4 regions of the Listeria grayi genome follow, and region 4 is predicted to be linked to each of the others. Evidence: riboswitches for the same ligand, from Rfam matches in the RefSeq annotation. Region 4 holds a riboswitch; each other region holds the start of a gene.
What was found. A riboswitch is a leader RNA that binds a small molecule or an ion and turns the genes downstream of it on or off. The one in region 4 is predicted to bind S-adenosylmethionine.
Positions count from the first base shown of each region.

Region 1: linked by a shared signal. The riboswitch ahead of EL241_RS11605 (methionine ABC transporter ATP-binding protein) and the one ahead of metE (5-methyltetrahydropteroyltriglutamate--homocysteine S-methyltransferase) in region 4 are both predicted to bind S-adenosylmethionine.
Region 2: linked by a shared signal. The riboswitch ahead of metX (homoserine O-acetyltransferase MetX) and the one ahead of metE (5-methyltetrahydropteroyltriglutamate--homocysteine S-methyltransferase) in region 4 are both predicted to bind S-adenosylmethionine.
Region 3: linked by a shared signal. The riboswitch ahead of EL241_RS01640 (MetQ/NlpA family ABC transporter substrate-binding protein) and the one ahead of metE (5-methyltetrahydropteroyltriglutamate--homocysteine S-methyltransferase) in region 4 are both predicted to bind S-adenosylmethionine.

Region 1 covers NZ_LR134483.1:2,345,260-2,349,932, forward strand. The annotation lists gene EL241_RS11595 (MetQ/NlpA family ABC transporter substrate-binding protein) at 1-495, opposite strand, end outside; gene EL241_RS11600 (methionine ABC transporter permease) at 512-1,180, opposite strand; gene EL241_RS11605 (methionine ABC transporter ATP-binding protein) at 1,177-2,202, opposite strand; SAM riboswitch class I at 2,292-2,396, opposite strand; gene EL241_RS11610 (sensor histidine kinase) at 2,456-3,634, opposite strand; gene EL241_RS11615 (response regulator transcription factor) at 3,618-4,313, opposite strand; gene EL241_RS11620 (cation diffusion facilitator family transporter) at 4,404-4,673, opposite strand, start outside.
Region 2 covers NZ_LR134483.1:715,778-720,450, reverse strand. The annotation lists gene EL241_RS03455 (biotin transporter BioY) at 1-414, shown strand, start outside; gene EL241_RS03450 (Crp/Fnr family transcriptional regulator) at 478-1,167, shown strand; gene EL241_RS03445 (Rib/alpha-like domain-containing protein) at 1,284-2,786, shown strand; SAM riboswitch class I at 2,843-2,943, shown strand; gene metX (homoserine O-acetyltransferase MetX) at 3,030-4,139, shown strand; gene EL241_RS03435 (class F sortase) at 4,167-4,673, opposite strand, start outside.
Region 3 covers NZ_LR134483.1:334,695-339,367, forward strand. The annotation lists gene EL241_RS01635 (methionine ABC transporter ATP-binding protein) at 1-638, opposite strand, end outside; gene EL241_RS01640 (MetQ/NlpA family ABC transporter substrate-binding protein) at 650-1,468, opposite strand; SAM riboswitch class I at 1,562-1,669, opposite strand; gene EL241_RS01645 (pyridoxal phosphate-dependent aminotransferase) at 1,826-3,004, shown strand; tRNA gene EL241_RS01650 (tRNA-Asp) at 3,090-3,162, shown strand; gene yycF (response regulator YycF) at 3,368-4,081, shown strand; gene walK (cell wall metabolism sensor histidine kinase WalK) at 4,091-4,673, shown strand, end outside.
Region 4 covers NZ_LR134483.1:1,195,914-1,200,586, forward strand. The annotation lists tRNA gene EL241_RS05785 (tRNA-Gly) at 1-9, shown strand, start outside; tRNA gene EL241_RS05790 (tRNA-Ile) at 38-111, shown strand; tRNA gene EL241_RS05795 (tRNA-Asn) at 118-190, shown strand; tRNA gene EL241_RS05800 (tRNA-Ser) at 226-316, shown strand; tRNA gene EL241_RS05805 (tRNA-Glu) at 323-394, shown strand; gene EL241_RS05810 (MFS transporter) at 462-1,631, shown strand; SAM riboswitch class I at 1,706-1,818, shown strand; gene metE (5-methyltetrahydropteroyltriglutamate--homocysteine S-methyltransferase) at 1,916-4,195, shown strand; gene EL241_RS05820 (aminotransferase class I/II-fold pyridoxal phosphate-dependent enzyme) at 4,212-4,673, shown strand, end outside.

The DNA.
Region 1 (4,673 bases), 1.1 Mb from region 4:
TAGTTTTACCCCTTTTTTCACTTTGATCAAACCTTCGTCTACAAAAATACCGATAATACGTGGCCAGTCTGATTTAGAGTTGGATACTAAAATTTGAGCGCCATCTTTTAAGTCTTTCAGTGATTTTACTTTTTTCGAGTAGATGCCAAGTGGTTCTAAGTGAATAGCGCCGACATCAGCGAATTTATAGCCTTTTTGCTTTTCTTCTAATTCCAAATATGGTTTATGTTGGAAATAGTTAGCTGTCAAATCGCCTTCGTCTAGTGCTTTATTCGGTAACACATAGTCATTGTATTTCACGATTTTCAAGTTGATGCCTTTCTTTTTCAAGATCGGTTTTGCTTTTTCAAGAATAACTGCATGTGGTGAACTAGATGCACCTACGATCAATTCTTTGTTCTTGGAATCGCCTGAAGAACTTTTGCTTCCGGACCCGCAAGCCCCTAATACTAAAATAACTGCTAAAACTGCAAATAATGCTGTAAACTTTTTCATTTTTCCCTCTCCTTTTTTATCGTTTATCAAACGATTTGGTTAATAAATCTCCAATAATTTGGAAGATAAATACAATAATTAAAATAATCACGGTTGCAACGATCGTTATCTGAAAGTTCGCTTGTTGATAGCCATCGATATAGGCGGCGTTTCCAAGGCCACCTGCTCCAACCGCGCCTGCCATTGCTGTATAACTCACGAGTGAGATCGCTGTGACGGTGATCCCGGAAATTATCGCCGGCATGGCTTCTGGTAACAGCACTTTCCAAATGATAGTGAAAATATTCCCACCCATAGCTCTAGCGGCTTCGATAACGCCCTTGTCTACTTCGCGAAAGGCGATTTCTACCAAACGACCGTAAAAAGGTGCTGCGCCAATGATCAAAGCTGGAAGTGCGGCTTTTGGTCCAATGATCGTTCCGACTAGAAGTTTTGTCTCTGGGATCAATAAAATGATCAGGATGATAAATGGGATCGATCTGAAAATATTAACAATAACAGCTGTGATCCAATGGATGATCTTCTTCCAAATGCTGTCTTCGTTAGCTGTCAAAAACAGCAGCAATCCTAGAATGATTCCGATTATAAAAACCAGCACTAGGGAAATCACTGTCATATAAAGTGTTTCTTGGGTGGCAGTTCCAATCAACTGCCAATCCACATCTGGGAATAAATGGTTCATCATTTGCTGATCACTTCCGTTTCTACCTGCAATTGGTGAAATTGTTCAATACTCTTGGCGATACGCTCCGGCTCTCCTGTCAAATGAACATATAAGGTACCGTATGCACCGTTTTGCGTCTGTGTCAACGAACCATGCAGGACATTCAATGACACTTGCTGCGCCCTAACTACTTCTGAAATGATCGGTTGAGTCGCATTTTTATTTACAAACAGCAACTTCACGATCTCACCTTGCTCACCGTAATTTTCTAAGAGCAGTTGGATCAGTTCTTCTGTCTCATCGGAATCGGTCACTTGACGCACGAAACGTTTGGTCACTTGCTGCTGCGGATGCTGGAAAACATCGAGCACATTGCCGAGTTCTACTACTTTTCCTTCTTCCATGACAGCGACCCGATTACAGATTTTGCGGATAACATGCATTTCATGGGTGATGACAATAATAGTCAGATTGAGTTTTTTATTGATATCAAGCAGCAGATCCAGTACTTCATCCGTTGTTTGCGGATCGAGCGCACTAGTCGCCTCATCGCAAAGCAGTACATTTGGGTCATTGGCAAGCGCTCTGGCAATCCCGACACGCTGTTTTTGACCGCCACTTAATTCGGATGGATAGGAACGCTCTTTTCCTTCCAGCCCAACCAACCGGATCAGCTCATTGACACGCTGTTTTCTTTCTGCACCACGGATGCCAGCGATCTCCAGTGGAAAAGCGATGTTCTCAAAAACTGTTCGCGACCACAGCAGATTGAAATGCTGAAAAATCATACCGATCTTTTGTCTGGCTTTGCGAAGTTTGCCGCCACGAATCTCGCTGATGATATTCTCGCCGATCTGAACCGTTCCTTCTGTTGGAAGCTCCAAACCATTGAACATTCGGATCAATGAACTTTTCCCAGCACCGGAATAACCAACTACTCCAAAGATCTCACCGTCCTCGATTTGAAGGTCGACATGATCAACAGCACGGATTTTTTGCGATCTCGTTTTATAATCTTTCACTACTTGTTTGAGTGTAATCATTTTTTATTCACCTTTTTTTCTGTCAGAATATGAAAAAAGCCTTTCTGCAAGTGAGCAGAAAGGCGACGATTTAGAGGTCGATTACTTTCTTCTCATCTTCCAAAACAAATGTTTTGCATGAATTAGCACCTTAAGCAAATTGCTTAGGTTGCCGGGCTTCGTAGGGCATTTCCCTCCACCGCTCTTGATAAGAATATGATTTTATTAGTTATAATTGCTGTTCGTTTATATTACACCGAACTGCTTAATTTTGTCAACTATTGATTGAATACGAACAATTTTTCCGACTTTGATGCTCAGCAAGCGGTAATTTGACAATAAATGTCGTTTTGCGATTTTTGCTCTCTGCGGTCACGATCCCGCCGTGCTTCTCTACGATCGACTTCGCGATCGCAAGCCCAAGCCCCGTTCCAGTGGTCGTCCGATTTTTGTCGACTTTATAAAAACGATCGAATAAATATGGCAAATCGATAGCTGGGATTTCCTCTCCATAATTAGAAACCTCGACCACAGCCATTTCTTCTTCTTTTCGAGCTACGATCTCCAACTCATTTTCGCCATAGCGGAGCGCATTGGAAAATAAATTTTCAAATAGCCGCATGATCTGATTCCCATCACCTGTTACGATCAATTTATCAAGTTGATAGCTCTCATTGATCTTGATTTTTCGTTCAGCTGCTTGTGCTTCGAACTCTAAAACAAGCTGGCTCAGTAGTTCGTTCATATCAAGCATATCATGTTTCAGCGGATATTCCGTACTTTCCAAACGGGTATAGGAAAACAAGTCGTCAATCAACTTATGAAGATGCTTCGCCTTGCCATACACTAATTCGGTGTAATAGCGCAGTTCGATCTCATCACGATAGCGGTCTTCGTGAATAAAGCTTAGGTAACCCAAGATCGAAGTCAGCGGCGTCCGTAGATCATGTGATACGTTGGTAATCAAATCATTTTTCGCCTTTTGAGCTTGTGATTCTTGTTCCATAAGCACACGCTGCCGTTTACGCATATTCTCAATATTTTCTTCCAGCTCTTGGATATCCTTTACATAACTGGCGGTATCCACAGGACGGTCTTCCCGCAATGCAAAATTGATCGTCCGCAGCTGTTTCTTAAATATTTGATGCCGGCAAAAGCGGTAGAATAAATAGAAAATCAAAGTCGCGAGCAGTAGAACAACGATATATTTCGTGATCCCAAACCCGATAGACTCCCGCAGTTGGGTATATTTCGTCTTGCCAAATAGGCGGACAAAAGAATCTGATAATCCCTTGAGTACAATAGAATCATCGCGGATCGCTACTAACCAGAGATACATCGTCCGCAGCAAAAACAATGCGAACATCCATGATAAAACCGCAAAGAATGCTACCTGCCAAATATTCATCATTCGGCTGACATGTAGAAAGATTTTTTTAAAGTTCAATTTTATAGCCCACTCCCCAGATGGTCTTGATAACATTTTCTCCCGCCATAGCAACGCGAAGTTTATCTCGTAAATTACTGATGTGGACCATCACCGTTTTACTTGCTCCAAGCGCTTTCTCCTGCCAGATCTTTTCAAAAATATATTCTGAGCTAAAAACACGTCCCGGTTCACTGGCCAGCAAATATAAAATATCAAATTCGGAAGTCGTCAAATGTAGCTCTTTTTCATTCACCGTCACAATGTGCTGATCTTTATCGATCACGATCGGGCCAATGATCGTTTTAGCTGTATCGACACTACTATTGGCTCGGATATTCTGGATCCTTCTCAGAATCACTTTTACGCGTACAGATAGCTCAAGCGGATTGAAAGGCTTGACCATATAATCATCAGCTCCTGTTAAGAGCCCCATGATCTTGTCATTATCTTCTGCTTTCGCACTCAACATCAAGATCGGCGTCAAAATATTTTCATTGCGCATTTTTTTACAGACCTCTAGTCCGTCCATCTCCGGCATCATTACATCCAGAATCACTAAGGACGGCATTTTATCTTGAACGATCTCCCAGGCTTCTTTTCCATTATAGGCTTGATAGATCTGATAGCCCTCGTTTTGGAGGTATAGCTTTACCAAATCTACAATCTCTTTGTCGTCATCTGCAATCAATATGGAAGTCATGATTCATTTTCCTTTCCGGCATAGTCTTGTTTCTATTGTATCATTTTCAATATAAAAAAAGAAATCCGTCTCAAGATAGATTTCTTTTCATTATTATTTATTTTTCCGTTCTTCCTCTGGTTCGATGTGGATCAATACCTGCGCTTTCGAATAAAAATCATTGACTGCTGTCTCGATCTCGTCACACAAATGGTGTGCCTCTTCGATTGACATGCTTGCCGGAAAAACGAGGTGAAAATCAATATATTCTTCTGCCCCTGCTCTTCTGGAGCGAAAATCATGGAACTCGATGTAGTTATCACTATATGACTCAATGATCCGCTTGATCTCTTTCTCCTCATCGGGAGATAAGCGCTCGTCCAT
Region 2 (4,673 bases), 480 kb from region 4:
GGTTGGAAAAATGGTACGATCGCTATTCTTTTTTATATTTTTCTAGGCGCGATCGGCTTACCGGTTTTTCAAGGAGCAACATCGGGAGTCGGTGTTCTGCTCAGTCCAACAGGCGGTTTCCTGATCGGTTTCATCTTTAATGCAGCGATTACCGGCTATATGATCGAAAAAACAAATTTCCGTCCGATTCCGGCAGCGATCGCTAATGTGATCGGCGCATTCGTGACTCTAGTTTTCGGCACTTTCTGGCTGGCTTTTCAAGCACATTTAACCCTGCATCAAGCGTTTTTAGGTGGTTTTATTCCTTTTATCATTCCGGGAATAGTAAAAGCTGTCCTAGCCTCCTATCTCGGCTTGTTAATTCGAAACCGCTTGGTAAAAGCCAAATTGTTACCTACTGCACTTTTAAAATAGTTCCTAAATAGCCGATTCTCCTTTATAATGAATTTGTATCATAAAAAAAGGGGACTCGGTTTTATGCTATTCAAAAAAAATAAAGCGCTTGCTTCTAGCAGCCTGCTGGATCTATTGCGCATTTCTAATGACACTAAGCTGCCTTACGAAAGACTGCAGTTTAAGCGCAATCAAGTAATGATCGAAGAAAATCGGTCCAACGATACCTTGTATATTTTGATCGAAGGTGTTGCCGTAGCTTATCAATCTACTAGCAAAGAAGACAGTATCCTGTATTTCTGCGGAAAAAATGAGTTGATCGGTTTCTTACAACCGGAAATCGACAATCAGACATTATTCGGCTTCCGAGCCATCAGCGATGTGATCGTTTATAAATTCGATCATTCCTACTTACTGGAACGCATCAATGCCACTGCTGAACCAGTTCGCCTCATTCAGCAGCTATATATCGCTAATACGGAAGCTTTGTTGTGGCGCGAACAGCTACTTCACCTTCCTACCGATAAACGCATCCTTGCAGCCCTACTTGCGATCGGCGAAAAGTTTGGACGCACAGAACCAGACGGCTCGTATTTGATTCCATATTATTTCACTCAGAAAATTCTTGGGAGCTATTTACATATCGCTCGCACCTATGTAGCCATTAATCTGCAAAAGTTAGAAAAAGAGGGTATCCTTACGCTTTCCCCAAAACCATGGCAAATATACAAACCGGAAGAGCAGCAACTATTATTAAATGAATATTTTGCTTAGCTTGCCAACTTTTTGTCAAAAATCCGCCATTTTTCCCACTCCCTATTACTTATTCACTTATTATTTATAGCGGCAACATTGCTATTCTATAAAAAACATATAAAAGGAGCAAAAGAATGACAACAACGATCAAGAAATCACTTATTTGTTGGCTTGCTGTGCTTTTACTAATTTGTCTAAGCATCCCAAGCCATGTTTCGGCAGCTGCACCACTTGAAGGGCAAAAGATTGTCCATCCAAAAACGGCAGTAAGTTTCTCTACAGGACAAGTACCAACTCCACAAGACTTTGTTGCTCTTTCCGAACAGGAAACAATAGAAAAAGTCCACTTTAAAGGCGACGTGCCAGATACGGCAACAGCAGGAATGCATACTGCAACGCTAGTAGTGAACTATCAAGATGGTAGTCTGGAAACAATCACCGTTCCTTATAAAGTGGTTGCGATCCAGACGACAAATGTAACAGCCAAGCAAGATCTCCACTTCAAGCAAGGAGAAAAAACACCAGCAGCATCGGCGTTTATTACTGCGGAAGATCCTTCTAAGGTAAAATCCGCGGATTTCAAATCCGGAGCCGTACCTGATTTCACAACTGCTGGTCAAAAAACGATAGCGATCACGGTTGTATTTGCCGATGATACGTCCACAGAACTGCAAGTAAGCTATACGGTCACAGCGGTGCCACTCGCTCATCCAAAAACGGCACTTCGATTCCCAATCGGGAAAAAATTAGCAACAAGTGATCTACTTACAGCTGAATCCGGCGTTGCCCTTCGTGTCATAAAGGGACAGCTTTCTACTAGCAAAGTCGGTACTTTTTCTACAACAATCGAAGCTAAAAAAGGAGACCGCACCGAAACTTTTACAGTCAGCTACCAAGTAATCGATACCGAAAAACCACTTATCCAACCGAAAAAAGATCAACTTTTTGTATTCGACAAAGGTACTACCATCAAGCCACAAGATCTAGTGACAGCTACAGATAACAGCGGCAAGGTTTCACTTACTTTCAAAAAAGGATGGGCACCAAAACCGAATCAACTGGGCGATCAGCTTGTAAGAGTAGTGGCTACTGATCCAGCAGGGAATTTTTCCGATATCGAAATAGCCATTATGATCTGGAATGATGTACCAACTTTAAAAACACCAAAGCTCGATTTTTCCAAAACAACGGATCTCAAACTCGTTGGCACTGCCGATCCTCACACGCTAGTGTTTATTTTGGACGGATATAGCGAACTGATCGGGTCTACCTATGCGGATAAAAACGGCCATTTCGCACTTGAACTTGAAACAGCGCTTCCTGAAGGGATGATCGTCTCTTTGACTGCGACAGATGAAGCGGGAAATTATAGCGGTATGAGTACCTACTTCTATGATGAGGAGGAAGAGGATTATACGGATCACGAAGATGGCGGACCGGATGGCGATGACCTGCAAGTTATCATCACGAGCCAGCGGGAAAGCGGCTTAGACAACCAAAACAATACCCTCGTGCTTCGCTCTGCTCGTGTCAAAAAACTGCCTAAAACTGGCGATTCGTTTCCAGCAGCTTCAGCCGGCGGACTGCTAATTCTTTCAGCAGCCTATCTCTTGCTTCGGAAACCCAATATGCGCTGAGGACACCTTGACAATCCTTGCAATTAAGCGTAGTATAAAACTAATTTTATAACTATTTCTTATCTAGAAAGGTGGAGGGACTGGCCCTTTGAAGCCTTAGCAACCGGAATCTTAATTTACGGTGCTAATTCCAGCAGTATTTACTGAAAGATAAGTCGCGTTTATTCCATTAAAATCAACTCTAGCGACTTGTTCTCGCTAGAGTTTTTTTATTAAATCACGCATTAAAAGGGAGTGTTCGGAGTGTATTTAGAGCAAAAAGAGCTATTTGCCCACCATCCATTTATCTTAGAAAATGGGGAGCGGCTTGGTCCGATCACGATCGGTTATGAAACATATGGTACTTTGTCCCCTGAACGGGATAATTGTATTTTGCTGGAACATGCGCTTACCGGTACGGCACACGCAGCTAAACATGATGAAGCAGATACGCCTGGCTGGTGGGATCCGTATATTGGACCGGGCAAAACAGTTGATACGAATAAATATTTTGTTGTCTGTACCAATGTGTTTGGCGGCTGTAGTGGGACGACTGGTCCCTCCTCTATCAATCCACAAACAGGAGAGGCCTTTCGTCTTGAATTTCCAGGCTTTAGTGTAAAAGATATTATCAAAGTACAAAGAGAGTTGTTAGAAGAACTACATATAACGAAGCTAAAAGCAGTCATTGGTGGTTCAATGGGTGGTATGCAGGCAACACAATGGGCGATCGATTATCCGGAAATAACAGAGAGTATCATCAACATCGCCTCTCCCCTCGCTTGCGGTCCTGATGCAATCGGCTATAATCTGATCATGCGTATGGCGATCCTGAATGACCCTGATTTCAACGGTGGAAACTATGTCGGGCAACCAGAAGGCGGACTTGCCACAGCCCGAATGATCGGCATGATGACGTACCGGACAAGCGAATTGTTTTCCAAACGCTTTGAACGCTTTACTGTGGCGGAATCTTCCCCGCGAGCTTTTTCCAAAGAGCATTTCCAGATCGAGTCTTACTTGCAGTATCAGGGCGACAGTTTTGTGGAACGCTTTGATGCTAACAGCTATCTTTATCTGACCAAAGCGATCGATCTTTTCGATGTCACATCAGCAGCAGAAAATGAACGGCCACCATTTTCCGATATTTCCATTCCCTACTTATTGATTGGTATTACGACGGACCAACTGTTTCGCATCCATGATATCCGCAGACACTATCGCCTTTTAAAAGAGTGGCATGTTCCTGTCCACTATCACGAAATTGCTTCGGAATATGGACATGATGCTTTTTTAGTCGAAGAAGAAAAAGAAAAATTCGCGCCTGTCATTCAGCATTTTTTAGAAACAAAAACATTATCGACAATGCTATAAAAAAGCTGTCCTGATGGACAGCTTTTTTTATCGTACCAAAGCCAGCACCGATTCCTCTAAATCGTAATTGACTGCGGTAACACCATATTTTTCGTGTGATTTTGATTTGATCATAACGCTTTTTCTCTCGTGAGAAGCGACTTTGGCGATTCGCTTTTTTGTCCCTGTCTTGGTGTCTATTGCATATACATTGTAACCTACGACGGCTGCTTCCGGTGTGGAATGCCAGCTCAATGTCTGACCGCTTTTTTCAAGGTGGGTCGGGGCAACTGGTTTTTGCAAATGTTCTTGCCCGGAGTCATTCGTTAATTCTGCTGAAACTACCAGACGATCGATATGAGTTCGGCGCTTATGGTCAAAGGTTCCGGTGCAGGTAATCAAGTTAAGCATCGGCTTTGTATTGCTGCCAAAGATTTCAGATACTGGAGCTTTTTCTGCTAAATAACTTTTTTTCGTGCGAACAGTAAATGTCAGTTTGCGCTTGTTTTTATCATAGAGGTAAATATTGTCGCCAGGCTGTAGTTCTTTCAAATA
Region 3 (4,673 bases), 860 kb from region 4:
ACAGCCACACGATCGCAAATACGTTCGATCACTTCGAGTTCATGCGTGATCAGAAAGATCGTGATGCCCAATTCCTCATTGATCTTGAGCAGCAGATTTAGGATCGACTCGGTCGTTTCCGGGTCTAATGCGCTGGTTGCTTCATCGCTCAGTAAGATCTCTGGTTCAAAGGCCAGCGCCCGAGCGATAGCGACACGTTGCTTTTGACCGCCGGAAAGCTGAGCGGGAAAATGGTGCTCTTTATCCTTTAATCCGACGATCTGAAGATATTTTTCCACACGTTCTTTGATAACGGATTTGGAAAAGCCACTCAGTTTAAGTGGCTTCGCAATATTATCGTAAACGGTAGCGGTTTTGAGTAGATTATATCCTTGGAAAATCATGCCGATTTTGCGGCGCGCGTGGCGCAGTTCAGAAGCATAAAGTGTAGAAAGATCTTCACCGTCGATTTTTACGCTGCCTTCGTCAGGTTTTTCTAAGTAATTGATACAACGTACTAAGGTACTTTTTCCAGCGCCGGAATAACCCACGACGCCGAATATTTCCCCTTTTTTCACGTTTAAAGATACATTTTTAACAGCTTCTACTTTTTTGCGATTAACAGTAAATGTTTTTGACAGATTTTCTAATTCAATCATGTTTTCAACTCCTAGAATGCAGGTACAACAGAACCTTTGAATTCTTTTTCGATAAATGCTTTTAATTCTTTAGATTGGTAATATTTCTTAAGTGTTTTCACGACTTCATCGTCTTTATTAGCTGTCCGAACGACAAAGACATTTGGATATGGATTGTTTTTGATCGGTTCGTGATAGATCGCATCGTCATTGATCGTCAAGTTGGCACCCATTGCGAAGTTCGTGTTGATTGCTGCAGCGCGTACTTCACTTAATTGCGAAGGGAGCTGTGATGCTTCCAGTTCCACGATATCGAGTTTAAGCGGATTTTCAGCGACATCATTTTTCGTTGCTTTTTGGGAAACACCTTTTTTCAGTTTGATGACACCAGCTTTTTCAAATAGTTTCAAAGCACGGTATTCATTCGCAGGATCGTTAGGAACCGCGATTTTGTCGCCTTTTTTCAGATCCTTGATATCCTTGATCTGTTTGGAATAGATACCCATTGGGAAAGCAACGGTTTTGAAAGCGATGCTGAGTTTATAGCCTTTGTCTTTCTTTTGCTGATCCAAGAAAGGGATCGTTTGGTAGTTGTTTGTATCGATATCACCATCATTCAAAGCTGTATTCGGCGTATTGTAATCGTCGAATGTTTTGATCGTGATGTCCAAGCCATCTTTTTTCGCTAATTTTTTTACTTCTTCGGCGATTTGCTGATGCGGACCGCCAGTTACCCCGATACTGATTTTTTTGGTGCTGAGTGCGTCATCTTTATTACCACCACATGCTGCTAGTGCCAACAACGCAGCACCTGCGATTACAAGTAAAATTGCCTTAAAAGATTTTTTCATTTTTTTCTTCCTCCCTGTGTAAAATACTTTTGAAGTAATAAAAAAACTTCTCTATCACAGATAGAGAAGTTGGGATTCGTAAAATTCCGACTTCTCTTATCTGTCAACATTTAGAAATGTTGCTGGAATTAGCACCTTCACTAAAAAAAGTTAGGTTGCCGGGCTTCATAGGGCCAGTCCCTCTGCCGCTCTAGATAAGAGAATTTAGTTTTTTAAAACTTGTTAATTTAAAATATACGCTATTTGTGCGGGAATTGTCAATCTCTTTTTAACTTTTCAGAAAAATCCCCTAGACAAACGGAACGGGAAAGACTAATATGGAAAGCAATGAAATAAGTCAGAAAGCAGGTGCAGAAGATGAAGATCTCACAAAAACTACAAGCATTGCCGGAACAATTTTTCTCTACATTGGTCGCGAAAGTGAATCAAAAAATTGCGGAGGGCCATGATGTCATCAATTTAGGGCAGGGAAATCCGGATCAACCGACACCGGAATATATCGTGGAAGCATTGAAAATTGCAGCAGACAAGCCGCTTAATCATAAGTATTCGCCCTTCGATGGGAAATTAGAACTAAAACAAGCGGTAGCCGAATTTTATCAGCGTGAGTATCAAGTAGAGATCGATCCGCAGACAGAAGTAGCAATCTTATTTGGTTCGAAAACAGGATTGGTAGAACTGCCGATGTGTGTATTAGATGAAGGCGACTGGATGTTGCTGCCAGATCCGGGGTATCCAGATTATCTATCAGGCGTAGTGCTTGGCGGAGTGAATTATGAAACGATGCCGTTGCGCGCGGAAAATGATTTTCTGCCAGATTATAGTAAACTTTCTCCAGAAACGCTTAAAAAGACAGAAATGATGTATTTGAACTATCCAAATAATCCTACTGGTGCGGTTGCAACGCCTGCTTTTTTTGAGGAGACCGTAGCACTTGCGAAGAAACACGCGATCACAGTAGTTCATGACTTTGCCTATGCTTCGATTGGTTTTGATGGCAAAAAACCAGTTAGCTTTTTGCAAACTGCAGGAGCAAAAGAAGTAGGCGTGGAATTGTATACATTATCTAAGACTTATAATATGGCTGGCTGGCGAGTCGCCTTTGCAGTCGGGAATAAAGAAATCGTCCGTGCGATCAATCTGATTCAGGACCATCTATATGTCAGCTTGTTTCCTGCTATCCAAGATGCTGCAGCAATAGCGCTGACTGGTGATCAAAGTGACGTGGAAGCAATGCGAAAAATGTATGAAAGCAGACGAGATCATTTTATCGCTGCTTGCCGGGAAATCGGTTGGGAAGTAGACGCGCCAGCAGGTTCATTCTTTGCTTGGTTGAAAATACCTACTGGATTTACGAGCGCAAGCTTTGCTGATTTTCTATTAGAAGAAGTGAGTGTGGCTGTTGCGCCAGGGAATGGATTTGGTAAAGAAGGAGAAGGTTATGTTCGCGTCGGTCTGCTTATGAATGAAGACCGCTTGGAAGAAGCAGCACGCCGGATCGGAGCATCTACGGCTTTCCGAAATCCCGTATTGTAAAATTTTTCCCAAAATATGTAAAAAAGGTATTGCGCAAATGTCCAAAACATGGTTTAATGAGGAAGTGCCATTTTTAAGGTGCTTAGGTTCCGTGGTGTAGGGGTTAACATGCCTGCCTGTCACGCAGGAGATCGCGGGTTCAAATCCCGTCGGAACCGTTAAGGAAGAGATCAGCTTGCTAATTTAGCACTGGTCTTTTTTTTGTAGATAAAGTATAATTCAGATAAATTCATGTTTATGTTATAATAGATGGAGTGAGCTTATACGCTCCAATGAATGGCAGCAGAGACTGTAACGAGAGATTAACGAAGCCTGTCCTGACACTACGTCAGTCAAATCCACGAATTAGGAGGATACAACTAAATGGCAGAAAAGAAGATTTTAGTCGTTGATGATGAAAAACCAATTGCAGATATTGTGAAATTTAACCTTAACAAAGAGGGTTTTGATGTTTATTGTGCTTATGATGGCGATGAAGCACTACAATTAGTAGAAGAAGTACAACCAGATCTAATTTTATTAGATATTATGTTACCAGGGCGAGACGGTGTGGAAGTTTGCCGTGAGGTGCGGAAAAAATACGATATGCCGATCATTATGGTGACTGCCAAAGACTCGGAAATCGATAAAGTGCTAGGATTGGAATTGGGAGCGGATGATTATGTAACGAAACCTTTCAGCAATCGTGAATTGATCGCTCGTGTGAAAGCTAATCTGCGTCGCCACAGTCAAGTGAGCTCGCAGGCAGCAGAAGATCAAGAAAATTCAGAGCTGGAAGTCGGTTCGCTGACGATCCACCCGGATGCATATGTCGTATCTAAACGCGGTGACACGATCGAACTGACACATCGGGAATTTGAACTGCTACATTATCTGGCAAAACATATTGGCCAAGTAATGACGCGTGAGCACTTGCTCCAAACTGTTTGGGGCTATGATTATTTTGGAGATGTGCGCACGGTGGACGTAACTGTACGACGCCTGCGGGAAAAAATAGAAGATAATCCAAGTCATCCGGCATGGCTAGTAACAAGACGTGGAGTAGGCTACTATTTACGCAATCCTGAACAGGAGTAGGATGACCGTATGCTAAAAAAGAAATTTTTCCAATCTGTACAATTCAGACTTGTCATCATTTATATTCTGCTGATCATTCTTGCGATGCAGGTCATTGGCGTTTATTTTGTACGGGAGCTGGAAAGCCGACTAGAGAACAACTTTAAAGAATCGATCCGCAGCAGCATGACGTTTCTTAATTATAATACGCGTGAAGAGATTTTAAATGATAGTGAAAATACGTCGAAAGAACAAGCACTCATCGAACAATCCCTGACAGACTTTGTGCAAGCGAATGATTCGATCAATGAAGTACGTGTTCTCGACAGCAGAGGAAAGATCCTCGGCACATCGAACAAAGATAACCAAGGTATCGTAGGTCAAAAGTCTAACGATACCTTGGTTAAACGTGCGTTGTCGCTCGGAAACGGTTCGGAAGACAAGATCTTTATTGACCAAGCTAACAAAAAACGTGTCTGGGTCAACGTTTCTCCTATTAAAAATAAAGGACAAGTGATTGGGGCTATTTACCTAGTTGCAGATATTCAAACTGTTTACCAACAAGTAGATGATATTACGAATATCTTTGTTACCGGGATCGCGATCTCCCTAT
Region 4 (4,673 bases):
TCACCCGCTCTTTGTTAATATTCTATTTATCTGTGAAGGGCCTATAGCTCAGCTGGTTAGAGCGCACGCCTGATAAGCGTGAGGTCGATGGTTCGAGTCCATTTAGGCCCATTTTATTCCACAGTAGCTCAGTTGGTAGAGCAATCGGCTGTTAACCGATCGGTCGTAGGTTCGAGTCCTACCTGTGGAGTTATTCTTTAGAAGAATAGATTTTTTAAAACATTTGGGGAAGTACTCAAGTGGCTGAAGAGGCGCCCCTGCTAAGGGTGTAGGTCGCGAAAGCGGCGCGAGGGTTCAAATCCCTCCTTCTCCGCCAGATGTAGGCCCGTTGGTCAAGCGGTTAAGACACCGCCCTTTCACGGCGGTAACACGGGTTCGATTCCCGTACGGGTCATAATTTTAAAAAGGTAATGCCAACTTTGGTATTACTTTTTTTATGTATGTAGAAAGAAGGTGTCTTCATGACGGATAGATTCCGATTTTGGGTCTTAACTACAGTAGTTGCAATATCAGGATTATCTCAGGGGTTATTGTTGCCTTTGATTGCAATTATTTTTGAAGAAAAAGGTATTTCTTCGAGTATCAACGGATTGCATGCCACGGGAATTTATATTGGCGTGTTGCTAGTATCACCTTTTATTGAGGCACCTCTTCATAAATATGGCTTTAAACCAGTTGTTTTAGTCGGAGCAGCGATAGTAGGGGTCGCCATTCTTTTATTTCCGATCTACTTTAATCTTTATTTTTGGTTTTTACTGCGCTTACTAATTGGAGTCGGTGATCATATGCTTCACTTTTCTTCACAAACCTGGATCGGGGCGATAAGCGACCCTTCTAAAAGAGGAAGGAATATGTCCATCTATGGACTGTTTTTCTCCGTAGGGTTTGCCGTGGGACCACAGTTAGTTAATCTAGCAAGTTTCTCACAAAATTTGCCATTTTATTTGTCTGGACTATTAATTTTAGTCACTTGGATCATTCTGTGGAAATTAGATAATGGTTTTATTTCCTCGGGCAAAAAAATCCGAGCGATTTCTTTCTTTGATAGTTTTAAACGGTTTTCCAGCGTGCTGAAAACAAGCTGGGTCGCAATGATTCCGCCATTTCTATATGGCGTATTGGAAACAGGATTGAATGCTACTTTTCCAGTTGTTGGCCTGCGTGAAGGGATGGGGACGGCTGTTATTACCATTATTATATCCTCATTTTCAGTAGGGACGATTCTATTTCAACTGCCGATCGGGATCTTTAGCGACCGGGTAGGAAGAGGAAACTTATTGCCGTTTCTGACGATTGGGGGAGCATTTTTGTTTTTAATACTTGCTTTTGTTCATCACACGCTACTTTTTATTCTCCTGTTCTTTATTCTAGGGATTTTTCTTGGTTCGCTGTATTCCCTCGGCTTATCCTATATGACAGATTTAACGGCATTGGAGCTATTGCCGGCTGGAAATATCCTCGTGGGGATGTGTTTTAGTGCTGGGAGTATCGTGGGGCCGATCTTTACAGGAAATTTGATTAGTCACTTTGGTCCGGCTAGTTTTTATTATACGGTGGCCGCCCTATTGTTGGCCGGTACAGTGTTGCTTTTTAATGGAGGAAATAATAAACAAAATTCAGTTAATTTCTAAAAAAGGGTTGCTTTTCATGATATGGCTATGTATAATTATGAAAACAATACAAGTTAACACCAACTAAATATTAGCTCTTATTATGAGTGGTAGAGGGACTGGCCCGATGAAACCCAGCAACCTTTCAATTTTTTATTGAAAAGGTGCTAATTCCTGCAAAGCTTCAGTAAGCTTTGAGAGATAAGAGAGATGCGATATTATTTTTTCAGTGATAAATCAACCTCTCTAATTCTCTAGGGAGGTTTTTTCGTGTGTTGGAAGCTCGGAGAAAGGAGAAAAGATATATGGTAAAAGCAATTAGTTCAAATTTGGGGTATCCGCGTTTAGGGGAGAAAAGAGAATGGAAGCGAGCATTAGAGCGCTATTGGAATGGTGCGATCTCGCAAGAAGAATTGGAAAAGGAAACGAAACAAATTCGATTGCAGTCATTGAAGAAACAACAGGAGAAGGGTGTAGAACTAATTCCTGTCGGCGATTTTAGTTATTATGATCATATTTTGGATACAAGTTTGACATTCGGCGTTATTCCGAAGCGTTTCGAAACGGATCAACCTTCCTTAGATACATATTTCGAAATTGCCCGAGGACGGGAAAACGCAGTTGCTTCAGAAATGACGAAATGGTTTAATACGAATTATCATTATATCGTGCCGGAATTAAAAGATGCAGCACCGCATTTAGCTTTCAACCGCCCGTTAAAATATTATTTGGAAGCAAAGGAAGAGCTTGGGATCGATGGTAAACCAGTTGTGGTGGGGCCGATCACTTATTTAAAATTAGGGAAAGGAAGCGAAGGCGATTTTGAAGGGTTATTAGATCAATTTATCCCGCTATATACTCAATTGATCAAAGAACTGGAAGAAGGCGGCGTGAAGTGGGTACAGATCGACGAACCTTATCTAGCAACAAGTTTTCCGAAAGAAGAGCTGGGACTTTATAAAAAAACATATGAAGCGATCCGTGCTGCGGCACCAGAAATAAAAATCGAGCTCCAAACTTATTTTGAAAGTTTGGACTATTATGAAGATATTGTTAAATTGCCTGTCGATGCGATTGGTATCGATTTTGTACATGATCATGGGGAATCCTTGGAAGCACTTGAGAAATTTGGCTTTCCAGCTGATAAAATTTTGGGTGTCGGTATCATCAATGGGCGTAATGTATGGCGGAGTGATTTGGCAAAACAAAAAGCATTGCTTGAAAAAATCGTTACACTTGCAAAGGCCGAAACCATTTTTGTCCAGCCGTCAAACTCTTTACTGCATGTACCTGTAACTAAAAAGACGGAACCTGATCTAGAAGAAGTATTGTGGAATGGTTTATCATTTGCTGATGAAAAACTAGATGAGATCGTTCTTTTGACAAAAGCACTGAATGGTGAAGAAACTGCTGATTTCGCGGCTTCTACCAATGCAGTTGCAGCACTGAATGCTTCCTCGCACCGTAATAATAATGAAGTCCAAACAGCGATCAAGAATTTAGAAAATGTCACGGTAGAACGGGACTTACCATTTGCAGAACGTATCAAACAGCAGCACGAATGGTTAAAACTACCATTACTTCCGACGACGACGATCGGTAGCTTCCCACAATCACCTGAAGTACGGAAAAAACGAGCAGAATGGCTGAAAGGTAATTTATCCGACAGTGATTATGATACGTATATCAAAGCAGAAATCAAACGCTGGATCGAGATCCAAGAAGATCTAGATATTGATGTATTAGTACATGGTGAGTTCGAACGTACGGATATGGTCGAATATTTCGGTCAGAAATTAGCTGGCTTTAAGGCGACAAAATTCGGCTGGGTACAATCCTATGGTTCCCGCGCGGTACGTCCACCACTTATTTACGGAGATGTCGCTTTTACAGAAGAAATCACTGTAAAAGAAAGTGTATATGCCCAATCGCTGACAGATCGTCCTGTAAAAGGAATGCTCACTGCACCGGTAACGATCATCAACTGGAGCTTTGTGCGTGACGATATTCCAAAAAGCGAGGTCGCGAATCAAGTTGGTTTGGCACTCCGTACAGAAGTAGAGGCGCTTGAGGCAAATGGCATTCGGGTCATCCAAGTTGATGAGCCGGCACTTCGCGAAGGACTGCCGCTTAAAGAATCACGTTGGAAAGAATATTTAGATGATGCCGTTTACTCATTCAAGCTAACAACGACTTCTGTCAAAAATGATACGCAGATCCATACGCATATGTGTTACTCGGATTTTGATGATATTATCGATACGATCAGCGCACTAGATGCCGACGTGATTTCGATCGAGACCTCGCGAAGTCATGGTGAGATCATCTCTACGTTTGAAGAAGTAACTTATGATAAAGAGATCGGTCTGGGTGTTTATGATATCCACAGTCCACGTGTTCCAACCGTTGAAGAGATCCAAGACAACATCAAACGTGCGCTTCGTGCAATCGATGTCAAACAATTTTGGATCAACCCAGATTGTGGACTGAAAACGAGAAAAGAGCCAGAAACGATTGCAGCTTTAAAAGACATGGTCAAAGCGACTAAAGAAATTCGTGCGGAATACCAAGTAACGGAAAAGTAGAAAAGGAGGAGATAGGATGACTAAGCTAAATAAAGAAACAATAGTGGCGCAAATTGGAAATCGAAAATGTGAAACGACTGGTGCAGTTAATATGCCGATTTATTTTTCTACAGCTTACCGTCATACAGATCTCGGCGTTTCTACTGGATATGATTATACCCGCACTGGTAACCCGACTCGAGATGTGCTGCAAGAGGCACTTGCCAAGCTGGAAAATGGGAAACACGCTTTTGCAACGAGCTCTGGAATGAGCGCCATCCAGCTTGTATTCCAATATTTTAAAAGCCACGACCACATCATTACGAATCAAGATCTATATGGCGGGACTTTTCGCTATTTTAAACAATTGGAAACTCAATATGCCATTGATTTTTCTTATTGGAATGGCGGTGTAGAGGAGTTAAAAGAAATTGTCACGGATCAAACAAAAGCCATTTATATTGAAACGCCTACTAACCCATTGATGCAGGAAACGGAT